One region of the Paenibacillus allorhizosphaerae genome, then DNA from elsewhere that is predicted to be linked to it. Evidence: a T-box and tRNA genes for the amino acid it is inferred to sense, from the RefSeq annotation. Region 1 holds a T-box; the other holds one or more tRNA genes.
What was found. The T-box of region 1 lies ahead of ileS (isoleucine--tRNA ligase). A T-box ahead of a tRNA ligase gene usually reads a tRNA of that ligase, here a tRNA-Ile.

Region 1 (4,393 bases):
AAAGCGCGTAGAAGGCATGCACATTATGAATGGTGTCGACCACCTTCGATTTGGCTTCGGCAACGATGGATTTGGAGAACCGCTTGTTGTTCCAAGGCACGCTGTCGGACAGCAGCGCCCAGCGGAAGGCGTCCGTGCCGAACTCGCCAATGATCTCCCAAGGATCGATGACATTGCCTTTGCTCTTGGACATTTTTTGCCCGTTCTCGTCCAGTACGTGTCCGGTAGAAATGACCGCCTTGAAAGGAGCCGTGCCCTGGTACAAGGTGGAAACGGCAAGCAGCGAGTAGAACCAGCCTCTCGTTTGGTCGATTCCTTCGCAGATCATGTCGGCAGGAAACTGCGCTTGGAACCGCGCCTTGTCTCCGAACGGATAATGATACTGCGCGAAAGGCATCGAGCCGCTGTCAAACCAGACGTCGATCACTTCCGGCGTTCGTTCCATCACGCCGCCGCACGTGCAACGCAGCTTCACGCCGTCAACGTAAGGCTTATGCAGTTCCAGCGACTCATCGAGCGGCTTTGTCGACCGATCGCGCAAATCTTGCCGGCTTCCAGGCGAGTAATCCGCTCCGCACGTCCGGCATTCCCATACGTTCAGCGGCGTTCCCCAGTAACGGTTACGGCTGATGTTCCAATCTACGAGCTCTTCGAGAAATTTGCCGAAACGACCTTCACGAATGTGCGACGGGTACCAGTCGATCCGGCTGTTGTTCTCGATCAAATGTTCTTTGACCGCCGTCGTTCGGATAAACCAGCTTTCCATCGCGTAATAGAGCAGCGGCGATTTGCACCGCCAGCAGAATGGGTAGCTGTGCTCGTAACGCTCTTTTGCAAACAGCAGCCCGCGTTCGGCCAAGCTTTTGACGATATCGACGTCGCAATCTTTTACGAAACGGCCGGCAAAATCCGCTATCTTGTCGTCGTATCGCCCGTTCGAATTCACGACATTGACGAAATCGAGTTCATGCTCGCGGACCGTGCGATAATCGTCTTCCCCATGCGCCGGAGCAATGTGAACGATCCCGGTACCGCTAGCGTCGCTGACATAATCGGCGTCCACAACGACGTGCCCTTTGTTCACGCGAACGTAGCCGAACGGAGGCTCGTAAGGCATTCCGATCAACTCGGAGCCTTTGTGCATCGATAATACGACGTACTCATCCTTAAAAACCTTTTCCGCCAGATGCTTGGCGACAACGTACACTTCGCCGTTCTGCCGAACTTTAACGTAATCGACGTTGCGGTTGACCGCTAACGCCACGTTAGCCGGAAGCGTCCACGGCGTCGTCGTCCAGGCCAAAAACGTCAGCCCGCCCTGCTTGCTCCTGAATTTGACGGTGGCGCTCAAATCTTTCACGTCCTCGTACCCTTGCGCGACTTCATGGGAGCTGAGCGTCGTTTGGCAGTCCGGACAGTACGGGCTTACCCGATGGCCTTTATACAGCAGCCCCTTATGATGAATATCCGATAAAATATGCCATACGCTCTCGATGTAATCATTCGCCAGCGTAACGTACGGATCGTCCATATCGGTCCAATACGCGATGGCTTCGGTCAATTCGCGCCACTGCTTCTCGTATTCGAATACGCTGTTCTTGCACTGCTCCACGAATGCCGCTACGCCATATTTCTCGATCTCCTGCTTGCCGGAGATGCCGAGCTGCTTCTCGACGCCAAGCTCGACGGGCAGACCGTGCGTATCCCAACCGGCTTTGCGAACGACGCGGTAGCCCGACATCGTCTTGTAGCGGCAGACGAAATCTTTGATGACCCGCCCGAGCACATGCCCGATATGCGGCTTACCGTTAGCGGTCGGCGGTCCCTCGTAAAAGACGAAGTTCGGCTTCCCCTCGCGGTTTTCGATCGATTTGCGGAACGTGTCCTCCTGCTTCCACCGGTCAAGCACGCGCAGCTCGCGTGATCTCGCCGTCTCCTTCACATCTACTTTCCTCAATGCTACCACCCTCTCTTCGGTCCAATTAGGCGATGGTTCAGAGGACAGTATCGCTTCGAACAACCGTTTCGAACAACTTCGTCGAAACGCAAAAAAATCCCGCCCCATAAGGGACGAGATTCCATCTCGCGATACCACCCTTGTTCCGCAAGCGATCATACAGCTTTTGACCTGACTTACGGCACCTCATACTACGTACCATCATACGCGTCCCTTGTAACGGCGGGATCCCGGGTCAGCTTACTTCATTGCTTCAGCTTTCCTTCTCGGAGAGGATTTTCGAATAAGTCTTGTACGTTGGCTTTCAGCGCAAGGCCAACTCTCTGGGGAACAAGGGGATTAGCGTACTCGTTCTCGTCAACGAATTTAAGGACTGTTTTCAATTATGTTTAGTTCTACACGAAATTCTGCAAAATGTCAAGGGATGATCTCATTCGCAGCAGCATATTTCCGTAGAAAAAAAAAAAAAAAAACGCAAGCACCCCGTTCAAGAACGAGGCGGCTTACGTTTCTCCATATCTATTTTAACGATCTCAAACCTGAATAACGATAGCTTCAAGGTCTGCAGGCACACTTCTTTGAGCTCTCTGAACCCCATCAGCATTCCTAACTCTTAGGGTATAGGATACGTTCGTTAAAGTAGTAAGATTATTAAATCTTGCAACACCGAAACTGTCAAAGTTTGCTGTTTCGGTTGTATCCCCTCTCGTTAACACGGCTGTCCAGCCGGTTGTAGTAACTGGAACCAGGTTAGCGTTTACCGCAATGACATGAAAACGATCCAACGTCTGTCTGATTCTCCGTCTCCGCACCTTAGGAGCCGTTACACCGATTTTTTTTACCGGCTTTTTCGTTACTGTTTTTTTCTTAACGATTGCCATTCATTTCACCCCTTCGCTTGTGAGATAGTTATAATTAATGCGTTCATTTCTCATGTTGAAACGTCAGATACCTACCACTATGAAATAAGGCATATTTACTAGAATGCATTATCGATTTTAGTTCTTCCGTATCTTCCTCAACTTTTGCATTACCGCACATATACTGCATGAGAAAGAGGTGAGACGCCCGCATGAAAAGAAAGGCCTGGCTGCATAAGTACGCCGTAAAAATGAATCCCCATTTGAGGAAAAAGGTTCGGCGGTCGCACTTATTAAAGCGTAAGCCAGCTTCCCTTCCGGTAATCGTTCAGTTTCAAAAGAAAATGACTTCAGCCCGTCTGCGTTCCTTGCAAAATCGTCTAGGCTCTGACTCTTTGCCGAATCCGCTTCGTTTGCCGCTGATCAATGCGGTCATGCTCAAGGTTACGATGAAGGGTCTGCGGTGCATGTGCGGCTTGAAATCGATCGGCAAAATTTACTTGGACGGAATCAAAAAAGCATCGCTCGATATCGCGACGCCTTCGATCGGCTCTACGGCCGTTCAAAGAAAAAAAGGGCTTACCGGCAAAGGGATCAACGTCGCTGTTATCGATACCGGCGTGTATCCGCACCCGGACTTGACCCGTCCCGTTAATCGAATTGTCGCCTTCAAAGATTTCGTCAACTTCAGGAAATTGCCTTACGACGATAACGGGCATGGAACCCATGTGGCAGGGGATGCGGCAGGAAACGGATGGATGAGTAAAGGGAAATACCGGGGTCCCGCTCCGAAGGCGGGAATCGTAGGCGTCAAAGTATTGAACAGATTCGGTAACGGCTCCGACTCTACAATCATCAAGGGAGTCGAATGGTGCATCGCGAATCGGAAGCGGCTGAAATTACGCATTCTTTCGTTGTCGCTCGGCGGTCCGGCACCCGGTTCTTTGAAAGAAGATCCGCTGAGCCAAGCGGTGGAAAAAGCAGTCCGCGCCGGCCTCGTCGTCGTTGTCGCCGCGGGTAACGAAGGGCCGCGTCCTCGGACCATCGATTCCCCAGGCAATAGTCCGTCGGCGATCACAGTCGGGGCTGTAGATGATCGGCGGACCGTCAAGGAAGCCGACGATACGATGGTTTTCTATTCCAGCCGCGGCCCTAGCAGGAACGGCGGCAAGAAACCGGATTTGGTCGCGCCCGGCGAAGCGATCATTTCGCTGCGGGCTCCCCGCTCCTTCCTTGATCGCAGCTTGCCTTGGCTGCGGGTCGGCAAAGGATACTTCACGCTGTCCGGGACGAGCATGTCCACGCCCATCGTCTCGGGTGCGGCCGCACAGCTGCTGCAAAAAAAGCCGTGCCTTACACCTCTTCAAGTGAAAAAGATATTGAAAAAACATGCGTTCCGCCTCAAGTTTGGCGTTAATGCAGCCGGCAGTGGCGAAATCGACGTCCGGTTTCTGGAAAAGCGATGCGGTCGCTCCCATGCAAAAAAGAAGAGGCCGCCCTCCTCTTGCCGGAATTCCGCCGCCGCCAGCCGCCGCAACGTTTAGTTCAGTCGCTCCAGCAATCGCTTTATAGCTGT
Region 2 (4,393 bases), on a different contig from region 1:
CCCAAACCCGAACTCCATCTATTGATTGATAAGCCATGATAAACATCTCCTCTTTATTGTCTTTCCAAATTTCCTGCAATGCCGCGCTTGACGACTTTCTAGTATTAGAATCGTTGATTACAGGGCAAACGTACATGGCAAAAGTATTACGACGTTCGAGAAATTTTTCCATTCTGCTGCTAAACTTATGAAAGCTAACTTTCTTTGATTCTCATTATCAGAGATATCCTTTGGCACGAATATAAGTGGCAGCGTGACAGGTAACAAAAAATTGCGGTTCTGATAAGTTTAGTAGCCAAAAGCACCGTCGCCGTGCTCCATTCATGCTACCGCACTCATAGCTCATAAGTTCTGCTTTCCTGCCGCCCTGCCGATGATCGGAAGGATCTTCCTCCCTCCAGAATCTGTTAGATAACGCTAAGTAGAAGCAACTCGTAAACGATAAGGTCTTTTCGTCTCGCGGTCAGCGATACTCACCATTACCGATTCAGGCTTAACCCTTGCGATCAAACCCATTGCCTCAATTCGACCAACCATTTCAGCAACGTAAGCTGCCGTCTTATTTTTCGTACCCGCACCACCATCGATATCCACCATGAACCGAATATCAGCTCCTTGGTCGAGATAAGGCAGAATGATGCTTTCGAGACGATCGCGTTCGGCAAAACCGAACAGTGCGGCAATCTCCTGTGAAAAGGTCGTTTCCAGTGACAATTTTTCGTGAACAGAGCGAATTTCCCGCGGTAAAATAATTTGCCGGCTGCATAGCCAGGCCCCACGTCCGACGCGGTATGCCACTACATAAGTAACTGCTTTCGTATGCCCAGAATGGGTCTGGGAATCGGTCGTAACCACGAGATCATAAACCGCCCTTGGGTCGCTCTCGATGAAACGTGAAATCCTGTCCATGACGTCGCGAAACTCAAGGTTCTGTTCAGTCCTATTGCGGAATGTCGTTTCATGAATCAATGGGAATTGTCGTATTTTTGTCTTCATGGGGTTCACCTGTAACGCAAGGTTGGCTTCTTCCTTTCATTGTAAATTGGTATGCCCTGATGGACTCGGACCATCATATGGCCGGTTATGAGCCGGACTGCTTCGCCATTAAACTAAAGGCGCTGAAATGGGAATAAGGAGACTCGAACTCCCACGGTCTTTGAATCCGCAGCTCCTCAAGCACTACGTCTGCCATTCCGTCATATCTCATATGGTCGGGAAGACATGATTTGAACATGCGGCCCCCTGCTCCCAAGGCAGGTGCTCTGACCAAACTGAGCTACTTCCCGATATTGGTGCGCCCCGAGGGATTCGAACCCTCAGTGTCTTTCGACCACGAATTTTAAGCTCGCTACGTCTGCCATTTCCGTCAGAGGCGCAAAGAAGAAATATGGGCCCGGCAGGACTCGAACCTACACTCTCGCCGATTAAGAGTCGGGTGTTTTACCAGTTAAACTACAAGCCCACGCACCCGTCCATTTTATCGATGTCGGCTCTCAAACGGAGCCGATCGATCCGAACCGTCGTTCGTGCTTCAACGGACGGAAAAGCTAATTTTCGGAACCTTCGGCAGCGAACCGAACCATTCGACTTGCGAACGAATGTACTTCCTCAAGCGTCCCGATGGCAGGGGCATCCGGATTCGAACCGGAGATGCGGGAGTCAAAGTCCCGTGAATTTGACCGCTATTCTATACCCCGAGATGGCAGGGGGCGTGGGCATCGAACCCACCACAGTCTGTTTTGGAGGCAGACTCGCCGGCCAAGGAACATGGACCCCTACATTTAGGTGGAATCGAGAGGAATCGAACCTCCGACCTACTGCTTGCACAGCAGCTGCTCTTCCAACTGAGCTACGACCCCATGGCAGGGATAGCAGGACTCGAACCTGCATGTCACGCATTAACAGTGCGCTGCCTTACCGATTGGCTATATCCCTAAATATGATGCTGTCGAGTGGACTTGAACCACTGGCCTCCCGGTTATCAGCCGGACGCTCTAACCTTTCTGAGCTACGACAGCATATGGCGGCCCCAAGGGGATTTGAGCCCCTGACGACCTCTGCGCTGACAACGCTCGTTTATGGTCGGGATGACCGGATTTGAACCGATGGCCTCTAGTACCCGAAACTAGCGTTCTACCAAGCTGAACTACATCCCGTTGGTGGGAGGAGACGGGTTTGAACCGCCGAACCCCGAAGGGAGCTGATTTACAGTCAGCTGCGTTTGACCTCTTCGCTATCCTCCCAAGTTTGGTGCCGGCGAAAGGGTTCGAACCTTCAACCTACTGATTAAAAGTCAGTTGCTCTACCGATTGAGCTACGCCAGCATGTGGTCACGGTAAATCCTTGCTAGGAGCGGGTTAGACTCCCACCGATTTTTTACAGCTCGTGTTTCGTTCAACCACCATCAACCCATCTAATGGTCAACTCACACTTTGCGAACCGATCGATATGTACTTTTGGTGCGGCCAGTGGGACTTGAACCCACAAGTGAGCTTTCGCTGCACGAGCGTCTGAGGCCCGCATGTCTGCCATTCCATCACAGCCGCATGGCTGCCCCTCCAGGGCTCGAACCTGGGATCGCGGCTTCAAAGACCGCTGCCTTACCAACTTGGCTAAGAGGCAATATTTTAAGGGAGACCAACCGGAATCGAACCGGCGATAACGGGGCCACAACCCGTCGCGTTGGCCATTTCGCCATGATCTCCATGGTGGTCCGGGCTGGAATCGAACCAGCGGCGCATGGCTTTTCAGGCCATCGCTCTACCAACTGAGCTACCGAACCATTGGAGCGGAATACGGGAATCGAACCCATTCTTAATGCTTGGAAGGCACCCGTTCTACCGTTAAACTAATTCCACGTGTTGGTGACGCATGGGGGATTCGAACCCACCGAATGCACGAGTGAAAGTCGTGTGGCTTACCCGCTTGCCTAATGCGCCAAATCTTTGAAGGACCGAGCAGGAATCGAACCTGCGATTGACGATTTTGCAGATCGCCGCGTTAGCCAACTTCGCCATCGGTCCATATGGAGGAGAGAAAGGGATTCGAACCCTTGGAGTCCGCTAACCTCTTTCGTTTTCAAGACGAATACAATAAACCGGACTCTGCCACCTCTTCACGAGAGGAACATATGTTCTTTTTTGTGTATAGAAAAAGCTACTCGCCCCGCCGTGGTACCATTTGAGTCGTTTATCGGAGAACCTCGCCCGAAAGAAGACAAACACAAATGGACCACTTGCTTGAGTGCAAGTAGCCTTATACGTACAAAATCTATGGATCAACGGATTCAGATTCAGAACGGTCCGCGATTCAAGATCACGTTAGCACCGTTCCTCCTCTTTTAAGGATCGAACGGCCCAAACGTGGCACGTAAAAGCTACGATTGATCGGATGGATATAGGCTTTAAGGAAGCTCAAAAATTGCCCATTAATGCCATGTTCGCGCCAAAAATCGGCATACTCATGATTGATCGTAATCTCTTGATAGCCAAATGGCTGCTGCTGATAAGACTGCTTACATGGATTCATAAATAACGGCTTTCTCATGGCCTATCCCTTCCTTTCTTCGTGGATTTCGCGCCAAATACTTTCATGCGTTATTACTTTAATGTTTTACCGCTTTACTGATGTGATAATACCATGGGTTATTTTTACTGTCAACCCTTTTTTTTATTTTATTTCATCATTTATCCAAATTCCCGTGAAAGAAAAAAGACCGCTAATATTCCAGCGGTCTTTTCATATCCGGACAAAAACGTCAAAAATGACGCTATTTTGCCTACAGTTCCTCCCTTTCGTTAGGGGGATAGGGATATCGAAAAAAGGCCGCGTGGCGAGGTATGAGGCTTTTGGGAATTAAGAAATAAATGGTCGCCTTCCGATAGGCTCCACTGCTGAATGCACTCATATCCAAATGGATATATGGCCGTTTTCATCCTCGCTCACGCTCCTTTCCATGCACCTAAATTTTCCTCATCATAAATCAATTACAACTTTAATGTCAAGTGGATTTTCATCATAGATAAGCATGCCGGGATGTTTTACCTCAACCAAATTATCCAGTCATTTTCTAAAATTTACTTCGCAGAACCTGTATTCTGCGAAGTAAATTTGTTGTTTAAACTAAGATCATTTGTTTTGAACACCTCCTAAGACCCTCCTCCTTAATTCTGTAATTTCATGCGTATTACAGATCGACGGAATTCAGTAAAGTCTTTGAGTATGTGATCAAGTCTTCTTTTATAGAAAGATGCAACAGTAGAATTTTCAGCAAAGTGAATCTCATCAATAAGATCGTCTAAATCTTCCTTCAGTACAATGAAATCAAGATTATCTTCATCTCTACTCAACTTAGATTTAAGATCAGCAGCTAATGCCTCGCCTAATTCTTTTA

Region 2: it has a tRNA-Ile gene. The T-box ahead of ileS (isoleucine--tRNA ligase) is inferred to sense a tRNA for this amino acid. The anticodon was not compared.

Annotation. Positions count from the first base shown of each region.
Region 1 is NZ_JBHSRV010000002.1:274,719-279,111, reverse strand. Features, by position in the region: gene ileS (isoleucine--tRNA ligase) at 1-1,957, opposite strand, end outside; T-box leader at 2,064-2,327, opposite strand; gene ACFQI7_RS09835 (hypothetical protein) at 2,491-2,838, opposite strand; gene ACFQI7_RS09830 (S8 family peptidase) at 3,030-4,361, shown strand; gene ACFQI7_RS09825 (5'-deoxyadenosine deaminase) at 4,358-4,393, opposite strand, start outside.
Region 2 is NZ_JBHSRV010000010.1:96,817-101,209, forward strand. Features, by position in the region: gene ACFQI7_RS27765 (RtcB family protein) at 1-37, opposite strand, end outside; gene ACFQI7_RS27770 (ribonuclease H-like YkuK family protein) at 418-996, opposite strand; tRNA gene ACFQI7_RS27775 (tRNA-Ile) at 1,044-1,119, opposite strand; tRNA gene ACFQI7_RS27780 (tRNA-Pro) at 1,209-1,286, opposite strand; tRNA gene ACFQI7_RS27785 (tRNA-Leu) at 1,291-1,376, opposite strand; tRNA gene ACFQI7_RS27790 (tRNA-Lys) at 1,389-1,462, opposite strand; tRNA gene ACFQI7_RS27795 (tRNA-Gln) at 1,622-1,697, opposite strand; tRNA gene ACFQI7_RS27800 (tRNA-Ala) at 1,787-1,859, opposite strand; tRNA gene ACFQI7_RS27805 (tRNA-Asn) at 1,861-1,935, opposite strand; tRNA gene ACFQI7_RS27810 (tRNA-Ile) at 1,944-2,018, opposite strand; tRNA gene ACFQI7_RS27815 (tRNA-Pro) at 2,080-2,156, opposite strand; tRNA gene ACFQI7_RS27820 (tRNA-Tyr) at 2,158-2,243, opposite strand; tRNA gene ACFQI7_RS27825 (tRNA-Lys) at 2,249-2,324, opposite strand; tRNA gene ACFQI7_RS27830 (tRNA-Leu) at 2,458-2,546, opposite strand; tRNA gene ACFQI7_RS27835 (tRNA-Gln) at 2,548-2,622, opposite strand; tRNA gene ACFQI7_RS27840 (tRNA-His) at 2,633-2,704, opposite strand; tRNA gene ACFQI7_RS27845 (tRNA-Phe) at 2,707-2,782, opposite strand; tRNA gene ACFQI7_RS27850 (tRNA-Gly) at 2,785-2,858, opposite strand; tRNA gene ACFQI7_RS27855 (tRNA-Glu) at 2,863-2,939, opposite strand; tRNA gene ACFQI7_RS27860 (tRNA-Cys) at 2,950-3,023, opposite strand; tRNA gene ACFQI7_RS27865 (tRNA-Ser) at 3,027-3,117, opposite strand; gene ACFQI7_RS27870 (hypothetical protein) at 3,316-3,546, opposite strand; gene ACFQI7_RS27875 (hypothetical protein) at 4,164-4,393, opposite strand, start outside.